One region of the Renibacterium salmoninarum ATCC 33209 genome, then DNA from elsewhere that is predicted to be linked to it. Evidence: riboswitches for the same ligand, from Rfam matches in the RefSeq annotation. Region 1 holds a riboswitch; the other holds the start of a gene.

What was found. A riboswitch is a leader RNA that binds a small molecule or an ion and turns the genes downstream of it on or off. The one in region 1 is predicted to bind magnesium.
Region 2: linked by a shared signal. The riboswitch ahead of mgtA (magnesium-translocating P-type ATPase) and the one ahead of RSAL33209_RS03790 (MgtC/SapB family protein) in region 1 are both predicted to bind magnesium.

The regions. Positions count from the first base shown of each region.
Region 1 is NC_010168.1:741,390-749,280, forward strand. It holds gene alr (alanine racemase) at 1-1,048, opposite strand, end outside; gene RSAL33209_RS03760 (MarR family winged helix-turn-helix transcriptional regulator) at 1,155-1,604, shown strand; gene RSAL33209_RS03765 (MFS transporter) at 1,677-2,825, shown strand; gene RSAL33209_RS03770 (ABC transporter permease subunit) at 2,852-3,676, opposite strand; gene RSAL33209_RS19520 (hypothetical protein) at 3,673-3,873, opposite strand; gene RSAL33209_RS03780 (ABC transporter ATP-binding protein) at 3,913-4,674, opposite strand; gene RSAL33209_RS03785 (TetR/AcrR family transcriptional regulator) at 4,671-5,348, opposite strand; M-box (ykoK) riboswitch at 5,453-5,637, shown strand; gene RSAL33209_RS03790 (MgtC/SapB family protein) at 5,720-6,430, shown strand; gene RSAL33209_RS03795 (thioredoxin family protein) at 6,624-7,001, shown strand; gene RSAL33209_RS03800 (putative quinol monooxygenase) at 7,020-7,298, opposite strand; gene RSAL33209_RS03805 (DUF952 domain-containing protein) at 7,303-7,704, opposite strand; gene RSAL33209_RS03810 (DNA-3-methyladenine glycosylase family protein) at 7,757-7,891, opposite strand, start outside.
Region 2 is NC_010168.1:178,074-185,964, reverse strand. It holds gene RSAL33209_RS00905 (thiamine pyrophosphate-binding protein) at 39-1,706, opposite strand; gene speB (agmatinase) at 1,703-2,719, opposite strand; gene mgtA (magnesium-translocating P-type ATPase) at 2,857-5,607, opposite strand; M-box (ykoK) riboswitch at 5,943-6,117, opposite strand; gene RSAL33209_RS00885 (MFS transporter) at 6,197-7,444, opposite strand; gene RSAL33209_RS00880 (LysR family transcriptional regulator) at 7,583-7,891, shown strand, end outside.

The sequences.
Region 1 (7,891 bases):
CGAGCTCCCCGGTGCCAAATATTAGCACTTGGTCACCCACCTCTAACTGCAGGTCACCGGTATCAACTACAAACTGGTCCATCGCAATGCGGCCCACAATGGGCAGCCGCTGGCCGCGGCAGAACACTGAGGCGCCCTTGATACAGCGCGGAATACCATCGGCATACCCTAGCGGTACCAGGGCAAGATTTGTGGCGCGGTCGGAAACCCAATCTCCGCCGTAGGAGACTGCGGAACCCGCGGGCACCCGACGGAACTGCATAATTCTTGATTCCAGCGTCATGGCAGGTTTCACGCCGACGCCGCGATCATCAATGCCATACAGCCCGGCACCCGCGCGGGATAAGTTGAGTTGTGCTGTGCCTGGGCTAGCTTTGCCGAATCGACCGACCGAGGCGGAGCTGGACAAATGCAAGTACTCCGGCTTGATGCCGAAGCTGGCGGCAACGGCAACTGCTTCGGTAAAGGCCTGGTATTGGATTCCATTTGCCTTTCCCTCAGCTTCGCCGGGGTCAGAAAGATGCGACCAAATCCCGGCAACATGCAGGCTCTTTGCCCAATCGGCGCTGCTGATCTCGGCTAGCAGCTGGGGCCATAACTCCACTGGGCTGCCTGCGCGGTGCAAGCCGGTATCGATTTTTAGGTGGACTTTCGCACTCATGCCTACTGAACTAGCCGCCTCGGCAATCCGGACTGCGTCTAACCGCGAGGAGATCGAAAGGTCAATGTTGGCTTCGATGCCTGGGTGGTAGTCAGTGTCTAGGGTGGCCAGCCAAGCAAAAATCGGTGCCGTGATGCCAGCTTCGCGAAGTTCCATCGCTTCGCTGAGATGGGCGACTCCCAGCCAATCAGCTCCGGCGCGCAGCATTGCATGGCTGATGGGGATCATGCCATGACCAAAAGCGTCGGCTTTCACGATTGCAATCAATTCGCGCTCGGCATCCGGCAGCGATTTCAGGAAACGTACGTTTGATTCAATGATTCCGAGGTCGACGGTTGCTGTGGCCAGGTCATGCTGAACCCGAGCGGTCGAAGGAATCCCGTTCATTCCGGAAACATATCACGACTGAAATACTCGGTATGCGGTACACGCCGGAGTCGCTTTGAGGTTCAGCTATTGTAGTTAGGCAACCAAACTGTTAGGATACCTAAGTATGAACGCAAAAGAGCCAGTAGACGTAGAACTAGCTTCCGCCTTTCGCAGTGCCCTGCGGCAGACAGTGTTCTTAACTCGCAAGCTCGACCTTGACGCGGATCTTACCGCCGCCCAGCTTTCAGTGCTGGATATGGTTGCTGACGGTGGCATGCGAGTTAGTCTCATTGCCGCGAATATGGGAGTTCGGGTGCCCAGTGCCACCGAACAAATCATCCGACTTGAGGCGGCCGGGATGCTGACGCGTGAATCGGATCCCACGGATTCTCGCGCTGTTGTAGTGCGTCTTACCTCAAAAGGTAGTGCAGCAACCGAAGCGTCCAATCGCCGTCGCAATGAATTGATGGCGGCGATTCTCGGTCGCTTAGAAACTCAAGAACAAGAGCTCCTCCGTGCCGCGCTACCAGTCTTTGCCAAGCTCAAGACTTACTTCGACGATTCAAGAAACTAGGCAGTCATTTTGTCCGTAGAACATTCATCACTTCAAGAAGCTGAGGAAACCCTTCACGAGGAAAAAGTCTCTATGCTGAGGCAGCCTGTGGCGGTTTGGGCTACCGCAATCGCCGCGGTCTTCGCCTTTATGGGTATTGGTCTAGTTGACCCGATCCTGCCCGCGATCGCTAAGAACCTGCAAGCAAGCACCTCCGAAGTTTCGCTGCTCTTCACCAGTTATTTCTTAGTCACCGCAATTGCCATGCTGATCACTGGCTGGGTATCGTCCCGGATTGGCGGTAAAAAGACCCTGCTCATTGGCTTGGGGCTCATTGTAATCTTCGCTTCGTTGGCGGGTCTGTCCGGCAGTGTTTCTCAACTTGTTGGGTTCCGCGCTGGTTGGGGGCTGGGCAACGCACTGTTTGTTGCGACCGCCCTTGCGGTGATCGTGGGTGTTGCTAGCGGAGGAACTGCTACCGCGATCATTCTTTATGAAGCTGCCCTAGGCTTAGGCATTTCGCTCGGGCCGTTGCTAGGAGCTTTATTAGGCGGCTGGCAATGGCGTGCACCGTTCTTTGGCACCGCCACAGCGATGGCAATTTCTTTCATAGCCCTGATGGTCCTGCTGCCTAAGATGCCTCGGCCCGCGGTAAAAACTCGGCTCCGCGACCCATTGCTCGCTTTAGGCCATAAAGGGCTTCGGTTTACCGCTGGCAGCGCATTGTTTTACAACTACGGATTCTTCACGATCCTGGCCTTCACGCCATTTATCTTGGGCATGGATGCTTATGGCATCGGGGCGGTGTTCTTTGGCTGGGGCATTTGTTTGGCCATCACTTCAGTCTTCTTGGTACCGGTTTTGCAGCGGCGATTCGGCACGGTAAACGTAGTTATTGCCACGCTTATTGGCCTGGCCATTGTGCTTGCTTTGATGGGTTTGGCGGCGGGGCATTCGGTGCCGCTGGTGGTAGTGATGGTGGTGCTCTCCGGGGCGTTGCTAGGTGTCAATAACACGTTATACACCGAGCTTGCGATGGGAGTTTCCGATGCGCCTAGGCCAGTAGCGAGCGCTGGTTATAACTTTGTTCGCTGGATGGGTGGCGCCTTGGCACCGTTTATCGCTGCGCAACTAGGGGAGCACTTCGGTGAGCAAGTTCCATTCTTTGCCGCCGGCGTCGCGATCGTGATCGGCATTGGCGTTGTGGTGATGGGCCGTAAGCATCTTACGGTTTCGCACTGATGGCCCATCACTGAACTCGTTGAAGGTTAGACGCCGACGTCGCGCTTGCGCAGTGCGAAGGCGGACACAATCAAGAACAGCAACGAGAGCCCGTAGAGGCCCAGGAACGGCCAACCTTCAAATCCGTTAGCCAACGGTTTAGCTGCGTAGGCCCAGCTATAAGGCGACACCGCGTGCAACCAGTCGAGATCCTTCGACTGGTTGCCCAGTGCGTTGAAAATATAGCCGACGACGGCAACAAAAGCTCCGGCCCCGACGCCCCAGATTCGGCGGCCGCTGAGTGCGCCAGCCATGAAGGCCGCTGAACCAGCGAGTAAGGCCAAGCCAGCGCATAGCGCGCTTCCTACGGCCAGATTGCCCAGGTTTAGGTTCAACTGTGCTGAATTATTTAGTGCGGAAATCACCAAAAATACCCAAACGCCCAAAAGCAAAATCTTCGCTAGCATCGCGGCGTACCGTTCAAAGACGATCTGCAAGCGCGTCACGCCGTGCGCCAGCGTCAGCTCCAGTTGACCGGCTTCTTCGTCGCCACCAATCGCAGCTGCTCCCCAACTAATCGCTGCGATGCACGAGAGTAAAAAGCCAATCAGGCCAAAGACCGTGGCTTGCACCCAGCCCGTGCCGGAGGATATGTCGTCGTAACCGATTGTTTTTGTCAGCTGCGCCGGGAGCGAGTTCAGCAATTGCTGCATCTGCGAATTTGTGCCCGCCATCGAAGGGTAGAGCGGCAAGTACAAGAACATTGCCGCACTGAGGCCAACGATCCAGCCGATAAGCGAGCGCCAAGTGTCCCGGAACGCTTTACCAAAAAGCGGCAACGGTGCGCGGCGAACTGAAGCGGTAGTGCTCATTTTGCACTCTCCTTTTCTGCTGAATTCTTCGCCGGATCTGAGGTGTACAGCTTCAAAACGGATTCCTCCAGGTCAGGCTCTTCGAGTACCAGGTCGGTCAAGGCCAGCGTCGAGAGTGCCTGGATCAGGGGCGGGATTTCGCCTTCGAGCGTGGCATTTGCTTCGACTGAATCTGGGGTTGAGTCGAAAGGTTTCACGCTGAGATTATTGACGCCGTCGAGCCCAGCGAGCCGGGCCTAAAGTTCGGTGATGGATATCCCGCTGGCGACCAATCTCAGATGTCTGATGGCTGAGGCGCGAAGTTGCTCAACGCCGGCAATCGTGACGATCTTGCCGTCCCGCAAAATTGCAACGTTGTCTGCAGCTTGCTGAATCTCGCTAATGACGTGGCTGGAGAGGAAGACACTTTGTCCGGCCTCGCGAGCTTCACATACTAGGTCCAGAAAGACTTGCTGCATGAGTGGATCCAGGCCAGAGGTCGGCTCATCCAAAACCAGCAGATCCGGTTGGTGCATGAAGGCCTGAACAATGCCAAGTTTTTGCTTATTGCCCTTGGAGAGCTTGCGCACGGGTCGATTGAGATCAACGCCAAGGCGTTCAGCAAGTTCCTCAATTTTTCCCTTGCGCACGGTTCCGGAGATATCCGCGTAATGCTGGAGTAGTTTTCGGCCCGTACTGCGTCCGTCCAGAATGAGTTCGCCGGGCAAGAAGCCGATCCGTCGTCGGAGTGCGGGGCCGGCTTCGCGAGGGTCTTCGCCTAGTACCACGGCGTGTCCTGAGCTGGGCCGAATGATGTCCAGCAAAGTGCGCATTGTGGTGGTCTTGCCAGCTCCATTTGGCCCGATGACGCCGAAGACGCTTCCCCGGGGCATGCTGAAGCTGACTCCTTTGAGAGCCAAATTATTGCCGTATTTCTTCGTCAGTTCGTGGGCTTCGATCGCATGATCTTGGCTCATTGCAGCCGGAGTATCGGTAGTGACAGTTGCGGTGTGGCTCATGATGCAGAGTCCTTTCGCGTGCTGGGCTGATCCCCAAGAGCTTGATCGACTGCCTGGAGGAAGACGTCGTTGGTGTAAAGGCCGTAGGTGTAGAGCTCCAGCATCGGCCGGGACATTCGTTTCATCATGTCTGGGGAAAATTCGTCGAAACCAAGGGCTCGGCCAAGGTAGGCGGGCATAGTCAGCATCGACATACTGGTCATGACGAGCATTGCGGCGGTTACCCGAACATCAGAGATTTCCCTCATGGTGCCGTCGGCCATGCCGGCTTTGAGAATTGCTTCGGTTTCATCGGTCATGATGTCCATGAACTTGCGGCCCGCAGGGGAGTCTTCCGCAATTGCTTTGCCAAGGTATCCGACGCTGTCGTTGTATTCGGCTGGATCTGCGAGGTACTCCCGGATGAGCCCTTGCAGGCCCGCCGGGTTGGTCTTGGCATTGGCGCGGGCCAGGAGCGCGGACAAAACGTAGTCATCGCAGATGGCTCGGAGTTTGTCCTTACTGCCGAAATGGTGAATGACCAGTCCTGGGCTGACTCCGGCCGCGCTAGCGATGCCGCGCACGCTAGTTTTCCGGAATCCGCCTTGCACGAAGAGGTGAATGGCCGCATCGCGAATTTTCGCCGGCGTATTGAGGTCCTCGCCCGGCGGTCGGGGTGTATATGTTGAACGCATGTTTAATATGCTAAACGCGTGTTCAGCTACGCGCAATACCCCTTTACGAATCCTTGATGCGGGATCATTTGACGCAACATGGATTTCTCTGTCACCCTGGATATGCAGCACCTCGTTAGGCGAGGCTCCTGCGCGAACACAGGCCACTGATCTGACGACATCGAGAGATGCCCAAGATCAGGACAGGCCGCCTCGGCTTAAGGGGCGGTCCCAAGTGGCTTCCGGTGCCAGTAAATATTGCCAGCCCAGATACGTCGCGCAGCGCCGAAGCTCTACGTGGGGGTGACTCTCAATTTTTCATGGACGCATCAGGTGTGCGCCCAAGTCTCCCGCGCTGTCGTGCATAAACGATCGATACGGAGGTGGACGCCATGGAATTCTTCGACGTGGTTCTGCGGATTTTGGCTGGCTTGGGCTTTGGCGCGTTGGTGGGCTTCGAACGGCAATGGCGAGCACGTCTGGCCGGCCTTCGTACCAATGCGTTAGTCAGCTTAGGCGCCGCGCTTTTCGTGATTTTTGGCGGCTACACCTTTACCGGTCCTGGCGCCGATCCCACCAGGGTGGCTGCGCAAATCGTCTCCGGAATTGGCTTCCTCGGCGCAGGCGTCATTATGAAACAAGGCGCAAATGTCACCGGCCTCAATACGGCAGCGACGCTCTGGGCCACTGCCGCCGTCGGCGCTTTGGCTGGTGCGGGCGAGTACGCAATTGCGGCAGCGGGCACGGTGGCGATCATGATCGCCAATATGTTGCTGCGCCCGCTCGGTCGGTTTATGGACAAAGGTCCAGAGGGTGGCCGCGAGCCCCAATCGGTTGACTATCTCTTTGAAGTTCGATGCGCTGAGGATGCTGAAGCGCACCTGCGCACCCTGATTGTGCACGCGGTAACCCTGCCGGAATTCAGGCTACGTTCGGTGCAATCGTCGGATACCGCAACTCCCGGCGAAGTTCGGATCGCTGCGGAACTCACCGCGCACGAGCGTGATGACCGGCAGTTGGAAGCGGCAGTGAGTCGGCTCAGCTTGGAGCCAAGGGTCACATCGGTGCGCTGGACCATCGCCGAGCCCGCCGTACTGGACTAATCTGAAGCCTCCCGTGCTGGCATCCCGCCCTCAGCCTTGCGCCGAGTGTCGAGTTGTGGCTGGTTTCGAGTCCCGAAACCAGCCACAACTCGACACTCGGCGCAAGGCTGAGGGAGAGGGGTGGCGGTGTTTTGGGGAATATCGAATCGCCGCCAACTGTTCAGCTGGGCATAGGAAAGGATACGTTGTAACCATGGCGACTATTGATATCACCGGTGAAACTTTCGGCTCTACGGTAGAAGGCAACGACATCGTGCTCGTGGACTTCTGGGCAGATTGGTGCCAGCCGTGTAAACGCTTCGCGCCCACCTACGATGCTGCTTCGCAAAAGCACGACGACGTCGTGTTCGGCAAGGTGGATACCGAGGCTGAGCAGCAGCTAGCTGCCGAGGCAAATATCACCTCGATCCCGAGGCTGATGGCGTTCCGCGAAAAAGTTCTGGTATTTGCGCAGCCAGGTGCCTTGAACCCAACGCAGCTTGAAGAAGTTATCACCGCGGTCAAAGCTCTGGACATGAAAGAGGTCCACGAGCATGTTGCGGCTCAGGCCGCTGAGGCTCAAGAAAGCTAACCAGGAAAGCTAAAAAACCTAGAGGCGTTCGAGCTTCACAGGCGCGGCTAGCAAGGCAGAGAGCGATTCGTTCAAGTCTTGCACGGCCGCGCCCTTTCCATGCGCCGATAGCGCTTCTTCCGAGGCCCATTGCTCGGTCAGCACAATGCGTTCAGGCGTGTCTTCGGTGACCTCATATTGGATGCAGCCTGGTTCAAGGAGAACCTGTTCAATGGCAATATCCAGCGCTAATCGGACGCGGAATTGCTCGCCATCGTTAGGGACGAAAGTTGCTTGGAGATTCACCATGTCGCTCATGAACTTAGCCTAGCTGTTGTGGCGGATTGTTCAGCACTCCGAGCCCGGTAAGGTCCGGCATTTGGAAATGTGCGCCGTCAAAACCGGCAGGCAGGGCAGCTTTCACCATGGCGGCTGTGATGGGGCCGTAGATATGTGGGTAGAGCTCTCCAGCGCCGCCGTCTTCCCATTTCACTTCGGTGCCGGCTGCATCAACCGCGGTTAGATCTACCACCAGCACGACGAGCTCTGCCGGATCGCCGGTGTAAAGAAATTCCGCCACGACCGGCAACTGAGCTGCGGTAGAGCCATGGATAAATCCAGTTTCATTCAGTGTCGCGCCACGGGTGGAGATTTGATAGCCCAGCGGGTTGGTCAGAGCGGCGGTCCAGTCGTGTAGCCGGGCAAGATGCAATATCGACGTCATGACGAAAGCCTAGCTCTAGGGCTAGAAAAGCCTCGACCCATGCCGGGAAGGGTCAGATATTTCGATAGTCGCGAACCGACATTCGTGGACCATGGCGCTCTTTGATGATTCCGGACAGATACAACATCCGAACCACTCGTTGACGGTGCCCGCGCCAGGGCTCCAGCAGCTCCATCATGGCGCTGTC
Region 2 (7,891 bases), 560 kb from region 1:
TTTTGGATTATTTCTGCACCAAAACAACGTGGGCCTACTTAGAGATGTGTCGGTGCGAACATCTTCAGCAGCGTCTCCACCACAACTACGTTAGGACCGTCAGCAGCAAAGCCTTCGGTGAGCGCGGCTTTTACATCTTCTGGAGCCACTCGCCTTGCGGGCACACCAAATGACTCGGCAAGCGCCACAAAATCTGGTCGTGCCAATTCGGTGTGCGTTGCCTTGCCAAAGGCGCCTTCCATGTATTCGCGCAGGATGCCATAACCGCCGTCGTCGACAATCAGCCAAGTCACCGGAACATTGTGCTGCCTTGCGGTGGCCAGCTCCGCGATCGAGTACATTGACGAGCCATCGCCGGAAACAGCCAAAACACGCTGCTTGAGGCCTACCGCGCCACCGATTGCAGCCGGGAAGCCGTAACCCAAACCGCCCGCGCCTTGTGCTGAATGGAATTGGCCGCTGCGAGCGTCCCAACAGCTCCAGCCCCAATAAGCGGCAATGGTCATATCCCAGAAAGTCTGCATGTCATCCGGCACCGCAGCGCGAATGTCCGCCATAAACTGACGCTCTTTGGCTAGGTCCTGCTCATCGAGCCGGCCCTCAACTTTCGCCAACACGCTCGCGACAAGTTCCACCGGCGTAGCGCCATGCCAATCAACGGCATGACCTGCCAGCACCTCAGCGCTAAGCGCCGCGTCAATTGCCTCTAGTGCTTGACCGGCGTCGGCCCGAATACCCAAGGCTGGTCGGTTTGATTCAAGAACACGCGGCTCCGCGTCAATCTGAATGATTCGACCGCGCGGCTCCAACGTGAAGGAGTTGCTGGTAACCTCACCGAGCGAAGAGCCGACGACGACGAGCACATCGGCATCCTCCAAAACCTCAGTGACGTAACGGTCTTCAACCCAGGATTGCAACGACAACGGATGCGTCCAGGGGAAGGCGCCATTGCCGCCGGGCGAAGAAACTACCAGAGCCTGCAACTTCTCCGCAACCGAGAGCAGCCACGATTCGGCGTGGCCACGACGGGTGCCACCACCGGCCACAATCACCAGACGCTTCGCTGCGGAGAGCCATTTGACCGCTTCGCGTACCAGCTCCACGCGCGGCGGGTTATCGAACGGTTCTGCGAGGGCATCCTCCACCCGAGGCACCAGAATCGGATCCAACAAGACGTTTTGCGGGATTTCGATCCACACTGGTCCCTGTGGTGAAGACACCGCTTCGGTCCAAGCATCCTGGATGGCACTGGGAATTCCTGAGGCATGTTGAATAAGGCGCTGACTCTTGGTGACATTGGCTGCCGAGGCCTTTTGATCATCCAGCTGGTGCAGCATGCCCTTACGGCGAGCGCCTAGTCCATCAAGCGGAATTTGCGAGGCGATCACGATCATCGGCACGCCCGTGGCGTAGGCCTCTTGCAGGCCAGCAAGTGAAGTTAATGCGCCAGGACCGGTGGAGAGAAACAGTACGCCCACTTCATTGGTGGCACGAGCGTAGCCATCAGCGGCGAAGGCCGAGTTGTTTTCCACTCGCGAGGAGACGAATTCCAATTCCGAACGGCTCAACGCGTCGAAGAGACCCAGGGCATGCTGGCCCGGGATGCCAAAGACGGTCTTTGCGCCAAGCGCATGCAGGGTCTCCACCACCAGATCGCCACCGTTGCGCACATCGCGCTCTACGTTTTCCGCTCTTGCGTCGCTCATCGGCTGCTCTCTTCAGTCTTCAGACGATCGCGATTTACGCCGTCGGCCAATAGGGATACCAAGTCATAGGCGACATGCGAAGCCGCAACGCCAGTGATTTCCGCATGATCATAAGCCGGCGCGACCTCAACGACGTCAGCACCAATCAAGTTCATGCCACGTAGTCCGCGCAAGATCTCGAGCAGCTCGCGGCTGGTAATGCCGCCAGCCTCCGGAGTGCCGGTACCCGGCGCGTGTGCAGGGTCCAGCACGTCAATATCGATGGAAACGTACAGCGGCCGATTGCCGATTCGGTCCCGCAATTTGTGCACAACTTCGTCGACGCCTTGCCGGAAGACGTCCGAGGAAGTGACGATGCCAAAGCCAAATCGCTTATCGTCTTCCAGGTCCTTTTTGCCATAAAGCGGGCCACGGGTACCAACGTGGCTGATTGCCTCGGTGTCCAAGATTCCTTCTTCGACCGCGCGGCGGAAAGGCGTTCCGTGCGTGTATTCGGCACCAAAGTAGGTATCCCAGGTGTCCAAGTGCGCATCGAAGTGCAACAGTGCAACCGGTGCGCCGGCCCGTTCGGAGGCTGCGCGCAACAACGGCAAGGCAATCGTGTGATCTCCGCCGAGCGTCAGCAGCTTGGCGCTACGCCCCTCCGCATCCGGCGCAGTGAGCTCAAGCGCATTGTGCTGGATCTCCTCGATCGCCTCGTTGATATTGAACGGATTGACCGCCATATCACCGGCGTCAGCGACTTGCGCCAGTTCAAAAGGTGAGATGTCTTGCGCCGGATTGTAAGGACGCAGCAAGCGCGAGGATTCGCGCACATGATTAGCGCCAAAGCGCGCGCCCGGGCGGTAGGAGACGCCAGTGTCGAACGGCACGCCAACGACGGCGACGTCGGCCCGGGCCACCTGGTCAAGTCGCGGCAGTCGCGCAAAAGTGGCTGCGCCGGCGTAACGTGGAATACGGGAAGAATCGATTGGTCCGAGGTTTCCATTCGCCTCGATGCGCAGCTCATTCATGTGACCCATGCTACAACGTCAAGTTGCCTTATGTGAATCAAAAGTTGTTCTATGCGTAATAGGGTTTGACCCCGATATTGGATTGAGCCGTAGAAATTTTGGCGGCTCAATCCAATATCGGGGTCATTTGCAAGGAGTTACAGCCAGCGACCGAAACGGCGGATGTACAGCGTCTTGATGCCTTGAGTCAGCAAGCAGTACGCCGCCAAAGTACCGACCAGCCACGGGAAGTAGGTCCAGGGCAAGGCGACCAGGCCAAGCGACTGACCGAAGCCGCTGAACGGCAACACCAGAGCGAAAACACAGGCGGAACCGGTCAGCAGCAGTACCGGCCAGGAAGCACGGGACTGTACAAACGGAATCTTGCCAGTGCGGATCATGTGCACAATCAGCGTCTGCGAGATCAGCGATTCAATAAACCAACCGGACTGGAAAAGGGCCGCTTGATCCGGCGAATTGGCACCGAAGACGAACCACATCAGCGCGAATGTCGTCAGGTCAAAGACCGAGGAGATTGGCCCGATGGTCACCATAAACCTCGCCAGACCCTTGGTCTCCCACTTTTGCGGCTTCTCCACATATTCTTTGTCCACATTGTCCCAGGGCAACGAAAGCATCGAGAGGTCGTAGACCAGGTTCTGCAACAGCACTACCACTGGAATCATCGGGATGAACGGTAGTAAGGCCGAGGCCACCAGGACTGAAAACATGTTGCCAAAGTTGGAGCTCGCGGTCATCTTGATGTACTTGATGATGTTGCCAAAGGTCCGGCGACCCTCTTGAATACCGGCTTCTAAGACCATCAAGTCTTTTTGCAGCAAGATGATATCCGCAGATTCCCGTGCAATATCAACGGCAGTGTCCACTGATATACCAACATCGGCGGTACGCAAGGCAGCGGCATCATTGATGCCATCGCCCATAAATCCGACGGTATGGCCGTTCGCTTGGAGCTGTTCCACAATGCGCGCTTTCTGCATCGGGTTAACCTTGGCGAAGACGTCGGCACCTTCCACTGCCGCGGATAGCTGTGCATCATCTAGCGCTTCCACCTCAGCTCCGGTAAGTAGCGAGCCAGGAACATTGGTATCAATGCCAACTTGCTTGCACACCGTCCGAGCGACCAACTCGTTGTCGCCGGTGATGACTTTCACCGCGGTTCCATGCTGGCGTAAGGCCTTGATTGCCGAGGCGGCGGACGCCTTGGGCGGATCCAGGAAGGACAAGAAGCCAAGCAGCGTCATTTCTTTTTCATCTGCCACCGAGTAATCATCACGCTGAGATCCTGGCGCGGTAGCAAGCGCCAGTACTCGCATCCCTTCCGAGTTTTTCCCCGCGACCAGCTCGCTTAGCTCGGCCCGGCGTTCTGCGGTCAGCGGGTGCGGGTGGCCTTTCACCATAACGGTGGTGCAAACTTCCAGCACCTCCTCCACAGCGCCCTTAGTGATCATCAGCGGCGCGGTTCCGCCGTCGAGCACTACCGTCATCCGACGGCGCGAGAAGTCAAAAGGGACCTCGTCAATGAGCCGGTATGCGCCATCCATCTCAGCCAAGATCTCCGGCCCAGCTGCATCGAGCACCGCCCGATCAAGCAGATTGCGCAGACCCGTCTGAAACCGAGAGTTGGCCGCAGCCATCCGCAGTACTTTGAGGCTTGAGGTTCCGTTGACGTCCAGGTGCCGCTCCAGCACGATCCGGTCTTCAGTGAGCGTGCCCGTTTTATCAGTGCAGAGCACGTCCATCGCGCCCAGGTTTTGGATCGCGTTGAGCCGCTTCACAATTACTTGATGCTTAGACATCTTCACTGCACCGCGGGCAAGGTTTGCTGTGACAATCATTGGCAGCATTTCTGGGGTCAAACCGACGGCGGTTACCAGACCGAAAAGGAACGCGCTAGTCCAATCTTTAGTGATTCCGTTGACGATGAAGACCAACGGCACCATGACGAGCATGAACTTAATCAGCAAGAAGCTGACCTTCTTCACCCCTTGATCAAAGCTGGTCTCGGGTCGCTTGCCGGCGAGCTGCGCGCTCATTGCGCCGAAGTAGGTCTCGGATCCGGTGTGCACCACAACAGCAGTACCGCTGCCGGAAATCACTGAGGTGCCCATAAATCCAAGGCTTTCGGCTTCTAGTAAATTGCTCGCAGTGATCTCTTGCGTGGTTACCGAGGACTTCTCATTCGGCAGCGACTCCCCCGTCAACATGCCCTCGTTGATCTGGAGATCTTTAGTGCGCAAGAAGCGCACATCGGCCGGGATCATGTCCCCCGCGGCAAGTTCAATCAGGTCACCCGGAACGATGTCTTCAATCGGAATCTCGCGTGTTACTGGCTCGCCAAGGTCATTTTTCCGGGTGACTGCCGCCGTCGTCTGCACCATTGATTGCAGAGCCTGAGCTGCTTTGCCCGAGCGGCATTCCTGCCAAAATCGCATACCTACCGACACCAGCACCATGATGCCCAAAGTGATAACGCCTTTGAAGGACGGGCCGTCCTCTGGGTCTGCAAAGACAATATCGGTGAAGGCCATCACCACGGCGAGGAAGCACAAGATCAACACAAACGGGTTGTTGAATTCTGAGAGCAACTGCAACCAGGCCCGCGCGGGCCGGTCGTGATTGACCTCGTTGCGGCCGTAGCGCTCCTGGCGGACTTGGACTTTGAGCTGATCGAGCCCATTAACTCCGGAACCTAAGCGCTCCAGAAGCTGATCGGCGGGCTTGACGGCCGCCACCGCCATCGATTCAGAACGCTCCGCAAGTTTCGCCTTGAGTCGCGAATTTTGCCGAGCGGCTTTCGCGGTACGACGGCGATTTTGCGCGTTCTGCTCGGAGTTGGGAGCCGGCGTGCCCGGCGGAGTAAGGGTGCGAGGTGATGTGGTCTGCATGGTACTGCTCCTGAAATTTGTGGCTAGCGAAGGGTGCGAGGCAGCCGAAATTGGGCGCGCAAAGGCCGGTCACGACTGATTTTGGGCACGCCAGAATACGGCGAAAAATGCCGAAATTTCGGCGGTGGCGATGTTATGTCCCGAACGCGACGGCGCAATCTATTCGCGAAAACGCGAACTGAAAATCAGTTGATTGGTCGACGGCGAACGGGACAGGGTTGATGACCAGAACTCATGGTTCAACTCCCTCTCGTTCGGCGCGGCGCGATGTTTCTTGCGGATTCAATGACAGATTCATGACCGCAAAACAAGAGAGGTTCGGCTTCTTGCCGATGATTGCCCCTCCTCGTCAGACCTTTGGCACTTCGCGTCGTAACCCGGCGGAATCCGCTGGGAGCCAATCGGGATCACCCCTTAGGCCGGGGTGGTCTGTCCTGATCCGGGGCGTCTCTCGACGTTTGGGATCGCTGGCTTGTGTCCGCGAAGGAGCCTCAGCTATCGAGTGGCACCTTGCTTATTCAGGGCAACCCCGGCTTCTGTTAAGCGCAAACCCCATCGGAAGGCTCACCGACACAGCACCGGGAACGAGCTAACTCCGGTGCCGACTTGTGAGCACGATTCCGCTAACCAAGACGGCCGTCAGTACGCAAGCGATGACCAGCATCGACGCAAAGGTACCCAAGGCGCCAACCATCAAACCCAGCACAATGGCGGAGATTCCCATGCCCAGAAAGGCTGCAATAAAGAAGATCGAGAGCACGCCGGCACGGGAAGCCGGTACCGCTGACATCGCGGCTTGGCTGAGTCCGGCCTTAAAGGTTAGCCCGGCGCCCGCGCCCACCACGGCGGCTGCAGCAAGAAACACGCCCAACGAATGGTGCGCAATCGCAAAAAGCGTCAGCGCAAACCCCAGCAAATAAAAAATCAGGCCTAAGCCGGAAAGTGTCTTGGGTCTTAGCCGCCCAGCAGTGAATTGGGCCGCAGCCGAGGCGGCACAGACCGCGAAGGTGCCTAGGCCACCAAGAAACACATCTCGGATGCCGAGGTCATAACGGATTATTGGCGAGCCAAGCGCAGAAAAAAGCCCAGTCACACCAAACGCCGTGAAGCCTAAAACTGATGCACCGATGAAGATCGTACGCTTTCCATCCTGAATATGTACGCGACGGACCCTAAATTCGGGTTGGTCACTGATATCCACGGTTTCCGGCGTGACGAGCACAAAAACTAAAATTCCCAGCAGAATGAGACCAAAGACTACATAGGGCAACAAAAGTGCATCCGGTAACCATTCAGCAGTGGCTCCCGCAATGATCGGCCCCAGTGCCAAGCCGCCAAGACTTGCCCCAGCAGCAACCATGCCGGGCCGAAGGGGCGCATTGATATGGGGCCGGGCTTGTTGATCTAAATCAGCAAGATAGGTGGTTGCGGTCGCAGACATCAGACCGATGGCGACGCCGGTCAGGAACCGGCCGATGAGGAGGCCGGGGAGTTGTGGCCAGGCGATCAGCACAAAGGTCGCCGCAATGCCCACGATGAGCGCCGGCACGATGATTCGACGCCGGCCAAACCGGTCAGAAAGGTGCCCGGCTGCGCCGAGTGCGGCAGCGATACCAGCAACCAGCGCCGCGAAAGCAACCGTAACCATCAGCGCGCCAAAGCCGTCCCGCTCCTGATACAGCGGCCACAACGGCGTCAGCGCAGTACCAAATGCGCTCAAAGCTGCGTAGGCGACCGCAACTACCCAGAAGCCGATTGCGTGCGGTAAATGTCCTGGAGTGCGCGCCGCCTGAGGACTGGATGCTTCAGTTTCGACCGTCGCCGGGTAGTTAGTCATTGCGCTATTTCATTTCTCTTTAGTCATTAAGCCGTGGGTTTGAAAGCTCGAAAAGGTGCCTCCTAGCAATCATTTCAAGGAAGTAATATCTTTGGATTAGCAGAATCAGATATCTAATATCTGCTGGAGAGATTGATTATGGAAATTCGACAGCTTCGGCACTTTCTCGCCTTGGTCGAGGAAGGCGGTTTCATCCAGGCCGCTCGACGTGAGTCAATCGTGCAGTCGGGACTGTCTTCCTCTATCAAGGCCCTAGAAAATGACCTTGGCGTGCAGCTTTATGTCAAAGGAACCCGAATGCTGCGGCTAACGGCGGAAGGAAAGGCGCTGCTTCCGGTGGCTCGCTCGGCTGTCCGGGCGGTTGAAGCTACTTACCAGGCCGTGAACGCCGTCAACGAGCGTTTAGTTGGCCGGCTCGACGTCGGCACTTTTACCCATGTTGAACAT